Regions from separate parts of the Solibacillus sp. iso_87 genome, predicted to be linked through region 2. Evidence: riboswitches for the same ligand, from Rfam matches in the RefSeq annotation. Region 2 holds a riboswitch; each other region holds the start of a gene.
The links. Region 2 has a riboswitch for S-adenosylmethionine ahead of AC0VXV_RS15330 (methionine ABC transporter ATP-binding protein). Riboswitches for the same ligand answer to the same signal wherever they lie in the genome.
Positions count from the first base shown of each region.

Region 1: it holds a riboswitch for S-adenosylmethionine, as region 2 does, so the genes downstream of both, metA (homoserine O-acetyltransferase MetA) here and AC0VXV_RS15330 (methionine ABC transporter ATP-binding protein) in region 2, are expected to answer to the same signal.
Region 3: it holds a riboswitch for S-adenosylmethionine, as region 2 does, so the genes downstream of both, AC0VXV_RS01825 (O-acetylhomoserine aminocarboxypropyltransferase/cysteine synthase family protein) here and AC0VXV_RS15330 (methionine ABC transporter ATP-binding protein) in region 2, are expected to answer to the same signal.

Region 1 is NZ_CM149656.1:1,902,726-1,906,986, reverse strand. It holds gene AC0VXV_RS09505 (ABC transporter ATP-binding protein) at 1-634, shown strand, start outside; gene metA (homoserine O-acetyltransferase MetA) at 685-1,626, opposite strand; SAM riboswitch class I at 1,781-1,888, opposite strand; gene AC0VXV_RS09495 (nucleoside-diphosphate sugar epimerase) at 1,952-2,704, opposite strand; gene AC0VXV_RS09490 (DEAD/DEAH box helicase) at 2,720-4,261, opposite strand, start outside.
Region 2 is NZ_CM149656.1:2,983,366-2,987,626, forward strand. It holds gene AC0VXV_RS15320 (MetQ/NlpA family ABC transporter substrate-binding protein) at 1-657, opposite strand, end outside; gene AC0VXV_RS15325 (methionine ABC transporter permease) at 810-1,478, opposite strand; gene AC0VXV_RS15330 (methionine ABC transporter ATP-binding protein) at 1,471-2,499, opposite strand; SAM riboswitch class I at 2,645-2,747, opposite strand; gene AC0VXV_RS15335 (thioredoxin family protein) at 2,809-3,111, opposite strand; gene AC0VXV_RS15340 (toprim domain-containing protein) at 3,119-3,445, opposite strand; gene gcvH (glycine cleavage system protein GcvH) at 3,535-3,915, opposite strand; gene AC0VXV_RS15350 (arsenate reductase family protein) at 3,996-4,261, opposite strand, start outside.
Region 3 is NZ_CM149656.1:361,041-365,301, reverse strand. It holds gene AC0VXV_RS01830 (hypothetical protein) at 14-412, opposite strand; gene AC0VXV_RS01825 (O-acetylhomoserine aminocarboxypropyltransferase/cysteine synthase family protein) at 601-1,905, opposite strand; SAM riboswitch class I at 2,023-2,137, opposite strand; gene nfsA (oxygen-insensitive NADPH nitroreductase) at 2,379-3,113, shown strand; gene AC0VXV_RS01815 (hypothetical protein) at 3,158-4,261, opposite strand, start outside.

The DNA of each region.
Region 1 (4,261 bases), 1.1 Mb from region 2:
AATTAACGGCTATATTTGGCCAAATGAAGGTAAAGTCCAAGTACTTGGTGAAACATACGGCAAGACGTATATACCGAAACTGCGGACACGAATTGGCTGGGTGAGTAATGCGATGATCGATAACTTCAACTGGCAGGATAACGCGATTGAAATCGTGCTCAGCGGCAAATTCGGTGCCCTTCGTCTCTTCAATGATGTGACGGAAGAAGAAATTGATCATGCGGTTTCAATTATGAAGCATTTTCACTGTGACCATTTAGCGAATAAATCATTCGAGCATTTGTCACAAGGTGAACGCCAGCGTGTTCAAATAGCAAGGGCCATTATGGCAGATCCGGAAATTTTAATATTGGATGAGCCGTGTGGCGGTCTGGACTTGATCGAACGGGAAAACTTGCTGCAAACGATTGAACAGATTGCTGAAGCAGAAAACGGCCCTACCCTTATTTATGTAACGCACCATGTAGAAGAAATTCTGCCTTGTTTTAGCCATGTGCTTTTAATGAAAGACGGAAAAAATGTCGAAGCCAATGCACGCGAAGTTGTTTTAACAGACGAATTATTAAGCGATTTCTTCGGGCGGGAAATCAGTTTGCAGATTGAACGCGAACGTGCCTGGGTCGCAATTAAATAAAACGAACCAGCAGGAGTCCGTCTCTTGCTGGTTCATTTCATTTATAAGCATTAAATATGATATTCAATATTTTCATCGACGTAATGCCATTCATACGGTGTTTCTTGGTATACGTAGTAGTTCAGCCAGTTGTAGAACAACAGATGCGAATGGGCACGCCAAACATTTTTCGGTGACTGCAGCGGGTCGTTATTCGGGAAATAATTGATTGGGATTTCCGTATTGTCCGGATCCTTCTCAACATCGCGGAAGTACTCATCTGATAATGTCGTTGCATCATATTCCAGATGCCCTGTAATCATTATATGTTTATTGTTTTTCGATTGAACGATAAACACGCCCGCATCATCCGAATAGCTTAGTAAACGCAAGTCAGGATGTGCCCTCACTTCATCAATCGAAACCGATGTATGACGTGAATGAGGTGCCACATACTCATCACTGAAGCCCCTTACTAAATCTACTGTTAAATCCGTGATTACATGGGAATAAACACCGGAGCACTTTTTCGGCAATTCGAATTTTCCAATGCCAAAATGGTGATACAGGGCAGCTTGAGCGCCCCAACATATATACATGATTGAAGTGACATGTTCATTTGCCCAGTCCATCACATGCGTAATTTCATTCCAGTAACCTACATCCTCAAAATCCATTTTCTCTACTGGCGCTCCTGTAATAATCAGTCCATCAAAACGACGGTGCTTCACTTGGTCAAACGTCCGGTAAAAAGTATCTAAATGCGATTTGGAGACATTTTTTGATTCGTATGTAGCCGTGTTTAAAAATGTCACATCTACCTGTAACGGAGTATTACCGAGTAAGCGCAGCAATTGCAGTTCGGTTTTCTCTTTTTCAGGCATTAAATTAAACACTAAAATATTTAACGGTCGAATTTGTTGCGTTTTCGCACGGTCTTCCTCCATAACGAAAATCTTCTCTTTTCTAAGCAGTTCACCCGCCGGTAAATGTTTCGGAATATTAATCGGCATTCCACTTTCCCCCTCATAAACTATTTCAATAAACTTTTAATAATCTGTCGTGTTCAGGCAATGCATTGTTTTACGAGCGATACGAACCGTTCCAGAACAATATAAAAAGCCCCTCTCACTCCAGCAAAACAGAATTGAGAGGGGCTTTTACCCGTTCTTATCTGCCAAGGTCAACACCTTGCTGGAAGTAGCACCTTTCTAGTTGGACTAGAGGTTGCTGAAGCATCATAAGGCCAAGTCCCTCCGCTTCTCTTGATAAGACTATTAAATTGTCATTAGTGTATCATGTACTTTGTAATTTTGCAATAATTCCAAAAATATTATTTTACTCTTCCTGCAGCTGCTCTTTTTCTATAGTAAATAAGATTGTCTCCAGCCGTTCATCCCAAACACGTGTCAAAGTATTGTATACCCGTACAAAATGCCTGTTTTCTTTTTGGTCGAACAGTAAAAAACATAGGACCGGTATATCATTAATCTGGATCGATTCCGTTGAAACAACACTTGTAATATAGTGCGGTACTTCATCATCTGCCACCGGTTGTTCGGAAAGTTGCTGTTGAATGAACTCAATCAGCACCGTCTCTTCAATCGCTTCGATTTCTTCTGTTTCGATTGTCGGAAAAGGCTCCGGAAACTCTTCCAAATCCGCAAATTCCTCCAGATTGCCCTCCAAAGGCTTTTCATGAATCGGGCTGTATTGAATAAAATAACTTGTTTCTTCAAGTTCCTCTTCAAAAATGCCCGATTCCAGCTGTGCTTTTCCTTTAGCAGTAAGTGCAAATTCCTGTTCCTTCACAATCATGCCCAGTCGTAACATTTTATTCGTCAAATCATGAATAAATAACGGTTCCACCAATAAAATTTCAGCTAAAAGCTCTACATTTTTCAGCTTCGCCTTCTCAAATGAAATGAGCATCATCTTCATTAAAATATCCATGGCATTGCGCATTACCGGATGATATTTCACTTCCAATGTGTGAATCGGAATGGCATATTGGATTTGCTTTTTGATTTCAATGGACGGGTTTTGGATGAGTTCTTTCTGCAGTTGTATCACTGTATTTTGTAAGTCCATTCAATCCCCCTGTTTCTACACAGCAAAATAGCCGTCCTGCTCTTTTGCTGTCGTTAATACATGGGCATACATATCCCGTGTTTTCGCGCTCTTTGGACGCTTTGTAAACATTTCCGTACTGCCGACCATAATGAGCAGTTCCCGTGCGCGTGATAATGCAACATTCAAGCGTCGGTAATCTTTCGCAAACCCGATTTCTCCACGCTCATTGTCATGATTCCGCACCAAACTGACGATAATCACATCCATCTCCATCCCTTGGAATTTATCGACAGATCCTGTACGGATGTGTAAATGCGGTACACTGATTTCCTGTTCAATCAGACGATTGATGCGCTTCACCTGCTCCGCGTAGAATGAAATAACACCTACCGATTTTAATGCGTCTTGCGGAATCAGCCCTTGTGCTTTCGCCTGTTCTGTTGCGGCATTCAATTCTAGCAGCTGCTGTTTAATCTGTTCCAGCTCAGCTAAATTGAATAAACTCGAACCTTCCTTCATACGCTCTTCAAAATACGGCTTGGCGTTCGGAATATCAAGCCATAGTAAATGGTGGTTTCGTGTAATTTTTGAAGTTTCAAGGAAATGATCGCGTACGGCATCCGAATCTTCCAAACCACATTGCAGCTGTTCGGATTCATTTTCGTAGAACGGTGTAATAGTTGACATAATATTTTTATGCATACGGTATTGAAGGGCGAGCATCGTTTTGTTTTGGGACGGCAAATTGTTATAAAGACGTTCAAACAATGATTCTTCCAGTAACTTTTCAAGCTCCCGTTTTTCTTCAAATGTTGTACTTTCCTTCACAACTTGCTCCAATGTCTCTTCAAATGTCGCATCGCCTACAAGCGGCGGCAACTGGTGATGGTCCCCAACTAAAATAATTTTTGCGCCTTTTAACATCGGCAGTAACAGTTCCGGTGGTGTTGCTTTCGAAACTTCATCAATAATAACGACATCAAATGTCGGATAGTTGTCCATAAACTCTTTATTTGCCGATGCAACACAAGTTGTGCCGATCACATTGGCATGTTTCACATACAATTTGCGGATTTCGTCCAAGTCATGGGCATTGGCATTTTTCAGTAAACCGTGCCATTCATTTTGAAGTTCTGCCGTTACCGGAAGCAAACTAATTTTCACTTCAAGCGTCTCGATCTTTTCTGTAAGAAGTGTAATCTTTTCGTTTACTTCAATGATCGCCTGCTCAGGGTTCAGTTTTGTCAGCTGTTCGAGTTCTGTCCGGCGTTTTTCAAGCTGGACGCCTTCGCTGTTGATTCCTTTAAAGCGCACTGTTAACTGTTCTACAGTCTCAGTACCAAGGGCAATCTGTTCATTTAAAACTGCCAGCTCTTCCGCTTTTTTGTTCAGTTGTAGTTCCACTTTTTCACGGTTTTGGTGCTGTGTTTCAGTTTTCATCTGATCCAGTTCATTTGTTGCGAGCAGTTCTTCCAGCTCATCTGTGGAATGGTTCAGCGTAATCGATGGATCGATTTTTTCATTGATCGCATCCATTTGGGATTTCACCGCTGTTGCCTCTTCTTCGAGCTGCTG
Region 2 (4,261 bases):
TTCGCTAGACTCGATTGCGATTGAATCTTCCAATGGGTTAATGCCGTTATCGATTGCGAAGTTTGAGTTGATCAATACCGCATCGCCTTCTTCATTTTCGTACATTTGCACTAATAATTCAGCTGCTGTGTCTGCATCGAATACGAAGTTTTTCGGATTATCTACGATGTCCTTTGTTTCTGCTTTTGTTTTATCAATACCTTCTGCTAATGTGATTAAACCTTGTGCTTCAAGTAATGAAAGCATACGGCCGTGGTCTGCTACTGAGTTAGAAAGTAAAATTGTTGCACCTTCAGGAAGTTCTTCTAAAGATGAATATTTTTTAGAGTATATACCGATTGGCTCGATATGAATACCGCCAGCATTTGCAAAGTCGTAATCGAAATCTGCTTTTTGTGCTTCGAAGTATGGAATGTGCTGGAAGTAGTTTGCATCTAAATCACCATTTTCTAAATCTTGGTTTGGAAGTACGTAATCCGTATAAGGTTCGATTTCCAGCTCAATACCTTGTTCCTCTAAAATTGGTTTAACTTTTTCAAGGATTACTGCGTGTGGTGTATTTGATGCACCAACTACTAATTTCTCATCTTCGCCGCCACATGCCGCTAAAGCAAGTACTGAAGCTCCTAAAATAACACTTGATAATAATTTCTTCATTTGTTTTACCTACCCTTTTTTAGTTTGTTCAGTTTATCGAAACAGTTTTTATATTCTGATTATTCATCTTGTAGACGCGCACTTTTTTAAAGTTTGCGTCCACATTGTTTCGATGCACCAATATTTATAATTACGGCCTTATTAGCCACTAACTATCGTTTGTCCACTCTTGCTGTAATGAAATCCCCAATATACTGGATGATGAATACGACAACTAAAATTAAAACTGTTGCCATTAATGTCACATCTGTCCGGTTACGCTGGAAACCGTCAAGGAATGCCAGGTTTCCTAAACCACCAGCACCGATAATGCCGGCCATTGCTGTATATCCTACTAACGCGACAGCTGTAACAGTAATACCAGAAATTAATGCCGGTAAGCTTTCCGGAATCAGCACTTTCCAAATAATCGTAGAAGTTTTCGCTCCCATTGAGCGGGCCGCTTCAATGACACCTTTATCAATTTCTCTTAATGCTATTAATACCATGCGCGCATAAAATGGTGCTGCCCCAATAATTAGCGCAGGTAATGCTGCATTGGCGCCACGGATTGTTCCTAGTAAAAACTTTGTGAACGGAATTAATAAAATAATTAAGACGATAAATGGAATCGAACGGAAAATATTTACGAGTGATCCTGTCAAAAAGTGTACAATTCTATTTGCCCATAATTGATTGTCGCTCGTTAAAAATAAGACTATCCCAATCAGAATTCCGAGTATAAATGTGATGACTGTCGCAACAGCCGTCATATACATTGTTTCATATGTTGCTTCGAGCATTTTACCCCAATCTACGTTCGGAAATAATTGATTAAACATGCTCAATCACCTCCGCCTGAATTTCTTGCTTCGCTAAAAAGCTCAATGCTTCCGCGACTGCTTTCGGCTCGCCATCGATATGAATAAATAATGTACCGAACGAACCGCCCGTTGTATTCGAGATTTTGCCATGCACTATATTTACAACTACGTCAAATTGCTTAATTATTTGTGAGATGACAGGCTGTTCTGTCGTTGCCGCGGCAAATGTTAATTTAGCGATTTTGCCTTCTGGATAATTAGCTAAAATCTGTTCAAGTAATGCTTGTGTTTCCTGTGTTTCACCAGAAGCTTGAGATACGAAGTTTTTCGTAATCGGTGCTTGAGGATGCTGGAACACTTGCAATACATCTCCCTGTTCCACTACTTTTCCGGCTTCCATAACAGCTACTCTGTTACAGATTTTACGGATAACATGCATTTCATGTGTAATGAGTACAATTGTAAGTCCGATGTTTTTATTAATATCAAGCAGCAATTCCAAAATCGAATCTGTTGTTTCAGGATCAAGCGCTGAAGTCGCTTCATCACATAAAAGCACTTCCGGATTGTTTGCCAACGCTCGTGCAATGCCGACACGCTGCTTTTGCCCGCCTGAAAGTTGAGAAGGATACGCTTTCCCTCTCCCTTTTAAACCAACAAGTTCAATTAGCTCTTGTACTCGCTTTTCACGATCACCTTTTGAAACACCCGCAATTTCAAGTGGAAATGCGATATTTTCTTCAACTGTACGTGACCAAAGCAGATTGAAGTGCTGGAAAATCATACTTATTTTTTGACGTGCTTCTCGTAATTTTGCCCCGGAAGCTTTTGCAATATCCTGGCCACCTACAATGACAGAACCTGTTGTCGGCTTTTCCAAACCGTTCAGCAAGCGAATCATTGTACTTTTACCGGCACCACTGTAGCCGATAATACCGTATATTTCTCCTTTGTTAATCGATAAGCTTACATTATCAACTGCTGTAAGTTTACCGTTTTTCGTGTTATACACTTTAGTAATATTTTGTATATCAATCATCAGTTGTACTCCTTCTAAGTCGAAATAACCTGCCTGCTATTTCAAAATCATCTTCTTTTTTCATCCAAAACCTCCGTTGAATAAAAAAAACCTTTCTACCACGACAAGTAGAAAGGTTTCACATATATTTATACGGTAAACCGTTCTCTCATCTTTCAAAGTTTAAACTTTGTGTGAATTGGCACCTTTGCGTAAACGCTGGTTGCCGGGCTTCATAGGGCACTTCCCTCCACCTCTCTTTATAAGAGTAACGTTATTAAGTTTTATTATTATGAATGTTACTTTATCACGACAAAGAGACTACGTCAATTACTTTTTTAATATTTCATACAAAAACGGTACGGATTTAAATGCATAAATCTTATTCGTTAGTTCTCCTTTGTCTGAAACGATTAAACAAGGTACACTTTCAATTTTCAATTCATATGGTAAATCCCCTAAATAATTGATATTTGCCATACCAAGAGGGAGATCTGGGAGTAATTTCTCAATTACATCCAACATTTTTTCCGACACTTCACATGTGCCGCACATAGGCGTATATAAGAAAAACGCTGTCTGATCGTGCTGTTGTACATTCTGTTCCCACTGCTGTTTCGTCCATTGTTCCATTATACTGTCATCCTTCTTTTACTAAAAATTTTGCCTGTAGTAAAATATCCTTTAAGATTTTAGTAGGTGTTTTTTCTACTTCTACATATTCGTGAGGTATGATAAGCTGTGTCGCTTCGGGATATGCACGGTTCATCAGTTTACGTAACTTTTCACCGTTTTTATCTGCATCAAACATCGTGATAATTTCATCTTGCTCATATTCTTCCAATAAATCAATCAAATTGACTTCGCTTATTGTGCCATTTGTACAAATAATCGTCACGTCCTCAGCTAATATCGGGAGTAATCTCAATTTATCGGCACGACCTTCTACAACGATACACTTTCCCATCCTTACACGCTTCCTTTCATCCGTCACATTATATATAGAATAACAAAAAAACACTAAAACCTTTAATTAGAAGGCTTTAGTGTTCCAGATTATTGTTCGATTAAAGCAGTGTAAGCGTCTGAATCTAATAATTCATCAACTTCTGCTTCACTTGTTAACTCAACAGTAACCATCCATGCATTACCGTATGGAGATTCATTTACGTATTCTGGATTGTCCAATAATTCTTCGTTGATTGCTACAACTTTACCTGAAAGTGGTGCATATAGTTCAGAAACTGTTTTAACAGACTCTACACTACCGAAAGGCTGATCCTTTGAAATTTCATCGCCTACTTCAGGTAACTCTACGAATACGATATCGCCTAATTCAGACTGTGCGAAATCTGTAATACCGATTGTCGCTTTACCGTCTTCAATTTTAACCCACTCATGCTCTTTTGAATAACGTAATTCTTTAGGTGTGCTCATTCGAAAACCTCCATGTTATATGTAGTACATTCAAGTTCATTTTGCCATATTTCGTTCGGAAATACAATGTGAATAACTGTTTATTTCCAAGTTTCTAAGAAGTCAGACTCCTTAAATCCTAAAGTTAATTTTTTACCATCTGTAACGATTGGTCGCTTAATTAACATACCATCCGATGCTAACAGCTCTAATTGCTCATCTTCAGACATTGTAGGTAATTTATCTTTTAGGCCTAATTCACGATATTTCACGCCAGATGTATTAAAAAATTTCTTCAATGGCACTCCACTTGCTTCGTAAATTGCTTTAAGTTCCTCTTTAGATGGTGTCTGCTCAACAATATGAA
Region 3 (4,261 bases), 1.3 Mb from region 2:
TTCCGGAATTATTTTATACTGCCACGTTTATATCATTGTATGCCCGTAAACGATATGCAGTTAAAATCTTGGTCATGACGATTTCCTCTTTTGCCGAGTAGTTAGGGACCGCGTATGGGCGCTCCACTAACTGAAATTCACCATATTTTAAGAACCATTCTCTGGCTGGCGATAAAATATGGGCTGTACCATGAATTTTGTATTCTTCGGCAACTTCTTTTATAACATAACCCGCTGTGGCATGATCGTGAGCTTGTTCTGAGAAAGCACTGTGTCCAAAAACATGCTGCCACATAGTATTCACATCCGCCAAAATTTGCTGGATCGCGCAAGCGTTCACAAATTCCTTTACGTCATTTAGTTCATAAATAATATAGGCAGCAACGTTTTGTGCACTGTATACTTTCCCCATGTTGAACAACTCCTTTTCTTCCAATGATGCTGCAACATCACTTTAAATTTTTTCCGGTTGGTAATATTATTATTCCAATTGTATTACTCGGTATTACATTTGTCAATAAAACTTATGAAAATAGTAGGAATTAATTTTCTGAAAGTTACTTAGCTTCTCGAATGGGAAAAGCTAAGCCTTTTTAAGTTTTATGCGTTTGTTTCTGCGCCTACTTCAATCGCAACTTTCGCTAATGCCTGCTCTAAATCTGCGATAATATCTTCTGCTGCTTCTAACCCGATCGATAAGCGAATGAGCTCTTCCGATACGCCGGCAGTTTTTAATTCTTCCGCAGATAACTGTTGGTGCGTTGTACTTGCAGGGTGGATAATCAACGAACGGGCATCCCCAACGTTTGCTACATGTGAGAACAATTTCACGTTATCAATTACTTGACGCCCTGCTTCACGTTCGCCTTTAATGCCGAACGTAATAATTGATCCGAAGCCGTTTTTCAAATACTTCTTCGCTAAATCATGTGTCGCAAAATCTTCAAAGCCGTTGTAATTTACGTATTCCACAAATGGGTGGTTTCTTAAATACTCGGCAACTTTTTGTGTGTTTTCATTGTGACGGACAATACGCAAATGAAGCGTTTCAAGTCCTTGCAGGAAGTTAAATGCCGCGTCAGCAGATAATGTTGGACCAAAATCACGCAATAGTTGAACACGAAGCTTTGTCGCAAATGCAGCGCCTGCTGTGTCAATTCCGTAGCGTAGACCATGGTAAGAAGTATCCGGTTCTGTAAATCCTGGATGTCTTCCTTGCGTCCAGTCAAACTTCCCGGCATCAACGACAATTCCGCCGATTGTCGTTCCATGACCGCCAATCCACTTTGTTGCAGAATGAATGACAACATCCGCGCCGAATTCGATCGGATTACTTCCGTACGGGGAAGCAAATGTGCTGTCGATTAATAAAGGAAGACCGTTGTCATGAGCGATGTTTGCTACCGCTTCAATATCCAGTACTTTCAAGCTTGGATTTCCGATAATTTCAGCGAAGATCGCCTTCGTTTTATCCGTGATTGCCTCTTGGAAGTTTGCAGGATCTGATTCATCCACAAATTTTACTGTAATACCGTAGCGAGGCAATGTAGTTGCGAATAAATTGTAAGTCCCACCGTAAAGTGAACCTGCCGCAACAATTTCATCCCCTGCACCGGCTACGTTTAAAATCGAAAATGCCACTGCTGCTGCGCCAGATGAAAGCCCTACTGCAGCTGTGCCCCCTTCTAATAAAGCAACCCGTTCTTCAAATGCCCCGACAGTCGGGTTCATAATACGAGAATAAATATTTCCTGTTTCCTGTAATGCAAATAGACGTTGCGCATGAGCTGTGTCGTTAAATGCATAGGCCGTTGTACGGTAAACCGGAACTGCGATTGCCCCTGTTTCCGGGTCTGGCTTTTGACCCCCGTGTAATAATAAAGTTTCTGGTCTTAAATTTGTCATTTTATTACCCCCAAAAATTTAATCGATGGTGAAATCGGTGTTTTTTGAGGAGGATTTTTTAAATGAAAAAAACCCTCTTCAGTTAAGAAGAGGGTTGCGCATGAGCAAGTTTGCCTCCTCTTATCTTTCAAAATGATTGTCCATTTTGTAGGATTTAGCACCTTAGTCAGTTCATCACTTACTGGTTGCCGGGCATCTCAGGGCCTATTCCCTCCGCCGCTCTTGATAAGAGTTATGTGATTTGTGTTCCATCGTTGAGTCTCAGTATAAAACATACTAATCCGATATGTCAACACAAAAAATTAAAATTTTCAGATTTCTATTCTGATTACTCTTATCTGTATTTAACGATATGCAAAAATCTCCTCCCTATGAATTGAACAGACGCTAATAATCGACTTCAAGTAAAATATTGACTAAAATAAGGTTGAAGGATATACAAGTTACTTATTACATAAAAGGGAGATGTTCACGTGAATACTAAAGAATTATTACGCAGTCATACATCTGTTCGTAAATATACAGGTGAGGAAATTTCAAAAGAAACAGTCATCGATTTAATCGAAACAGCGCAAATGGCGGCAAGTTCGCATTTTGTACAGGCATACAGTGTCATCTGGGTAACGGATGAAGAAAAGAAAACGAAGCTTGGTGAACTGTCTAAAAACGAATTCCAGTTCAAAACAGCGGGTGCCTCTTTCTTGTTTTGCGTAGATTTCAAACGTCTGCAAGTAGCAGGTCAAAAGCACGGGGTCGATATTTCTGCTGACACGGCTGAAAACGTACTTGTAGGGGTAGCAGATGTTGCATTATTTGCCCAAAACTTCGTTATTGCAGCTGAATCAATGGGTTACGGCATTTGCTATATCGGTGGTGCCCGTACAAATCCTAAGGAAATCAGCGAGCTGTTCAATTTACCGCAATACGTTTTCCCATTATTTGCGATGACAATCGGTACACCGACAAAACGCAATGAAACAAAGCCGCGTTTACCGGTAGCTGCAGTATTGCATGAAAATGGTTATGACGTTGATAAATACGAGACGCTTCTAGAGGAATACGATGGAATTATGGAAGATTATTATAACAGCCGTTCTTCAAATCAGAAGACGGCAACATGGACGAAACAAATGGCTGATTACTTAGTTGAACAAAACCGTCCTCATATTAAAGAGTTCCTTGCTTCACAAGGCTTTACTTGGAAGTAAGCTAATAAAAAGGAGCATGCCGCAAAATGGCATACTCCTTTTGTTTATTTCAACCCTTCAATCTGTAATGCTTTTACAGGCTGGAAATCTTCTCCTGTTTTCGCATACGTAATCGTCGCCTGGTCACCTTCTTGCAAGTAAATCGCAAATGGTGCAACTTCTGTAGAAACGATGAAGTTTTCACCTGTGTTCGCCAGGAATGATACAATTGTGAAATCACCTACACGCTCTTTATAAACACGCACGACTTTTACCGTTGCCTTAGCTTCTTCGGCATTCGAAGTACCGTCTACCGTACTTCCGCCACGGCTTAGCGCTGTTTTATAAAGTCTTAACGCTTCATTTGGTGTTGTACCAAATGCCGAAATTTCAGGATTTGCTGCAGACACGATGAAGTAATTTTGCAGGAATCCGTTCGCATCAAGTACAGCTGACAGCCAGCTCGCTTCACCGTAGAAATTGTAAAGGATCGGCATTTCGCCTTCCCATTCTTTTTCAATAAATTTTTTCTCGATAATTTCAAGAGCCCCTTGTGAATCCATATAGGACTCTTCCAGATTTCCGGTATAGTATGTTGCTTCACCAGTACGTGCATGCGTTAATGCATAACCAAGCATCGAGTCAACGCCCTCTTTTGGACTTGTAAAATCAGTGAAATAATACATTTCCCCGTCTTCCATAAAGACCGGGCTTACATTTGCTTCCGTACCTTCATCACTCGGCAACTTAACATCCTTTTTGCCGACAAGACTATTCCAGAAGCCATGAACATAGTTACCATAATAACTGTTTTGCAAACTTACTGTTTCCGGTGATACAGCACCGTCAATAAATGCCGGTACATCTGCAATCGCAATTTTCTCTGTTGCACCCGTCTCCGCATCAACAAGCACAACCCCTTTTACATCAAAGCCGTTACGTGCCGAAATAAATTCGCCGTAAGAACGGATGTAATATGGTTTTCCATCCTCATCAATTTCCAGCTGCGGATCTCCATAGAAAATTAATGATGGATTTTGAAGACGAATATGACGCTCCAGATTTTTATTTAAATAAGCAGATGGAACATAGCTCATTTCAGCCTTCACAAACCTTGGATTATCGCTTGAATCTGTAGCACTCATCGTGAAATAACCAGGTGTTGTTTT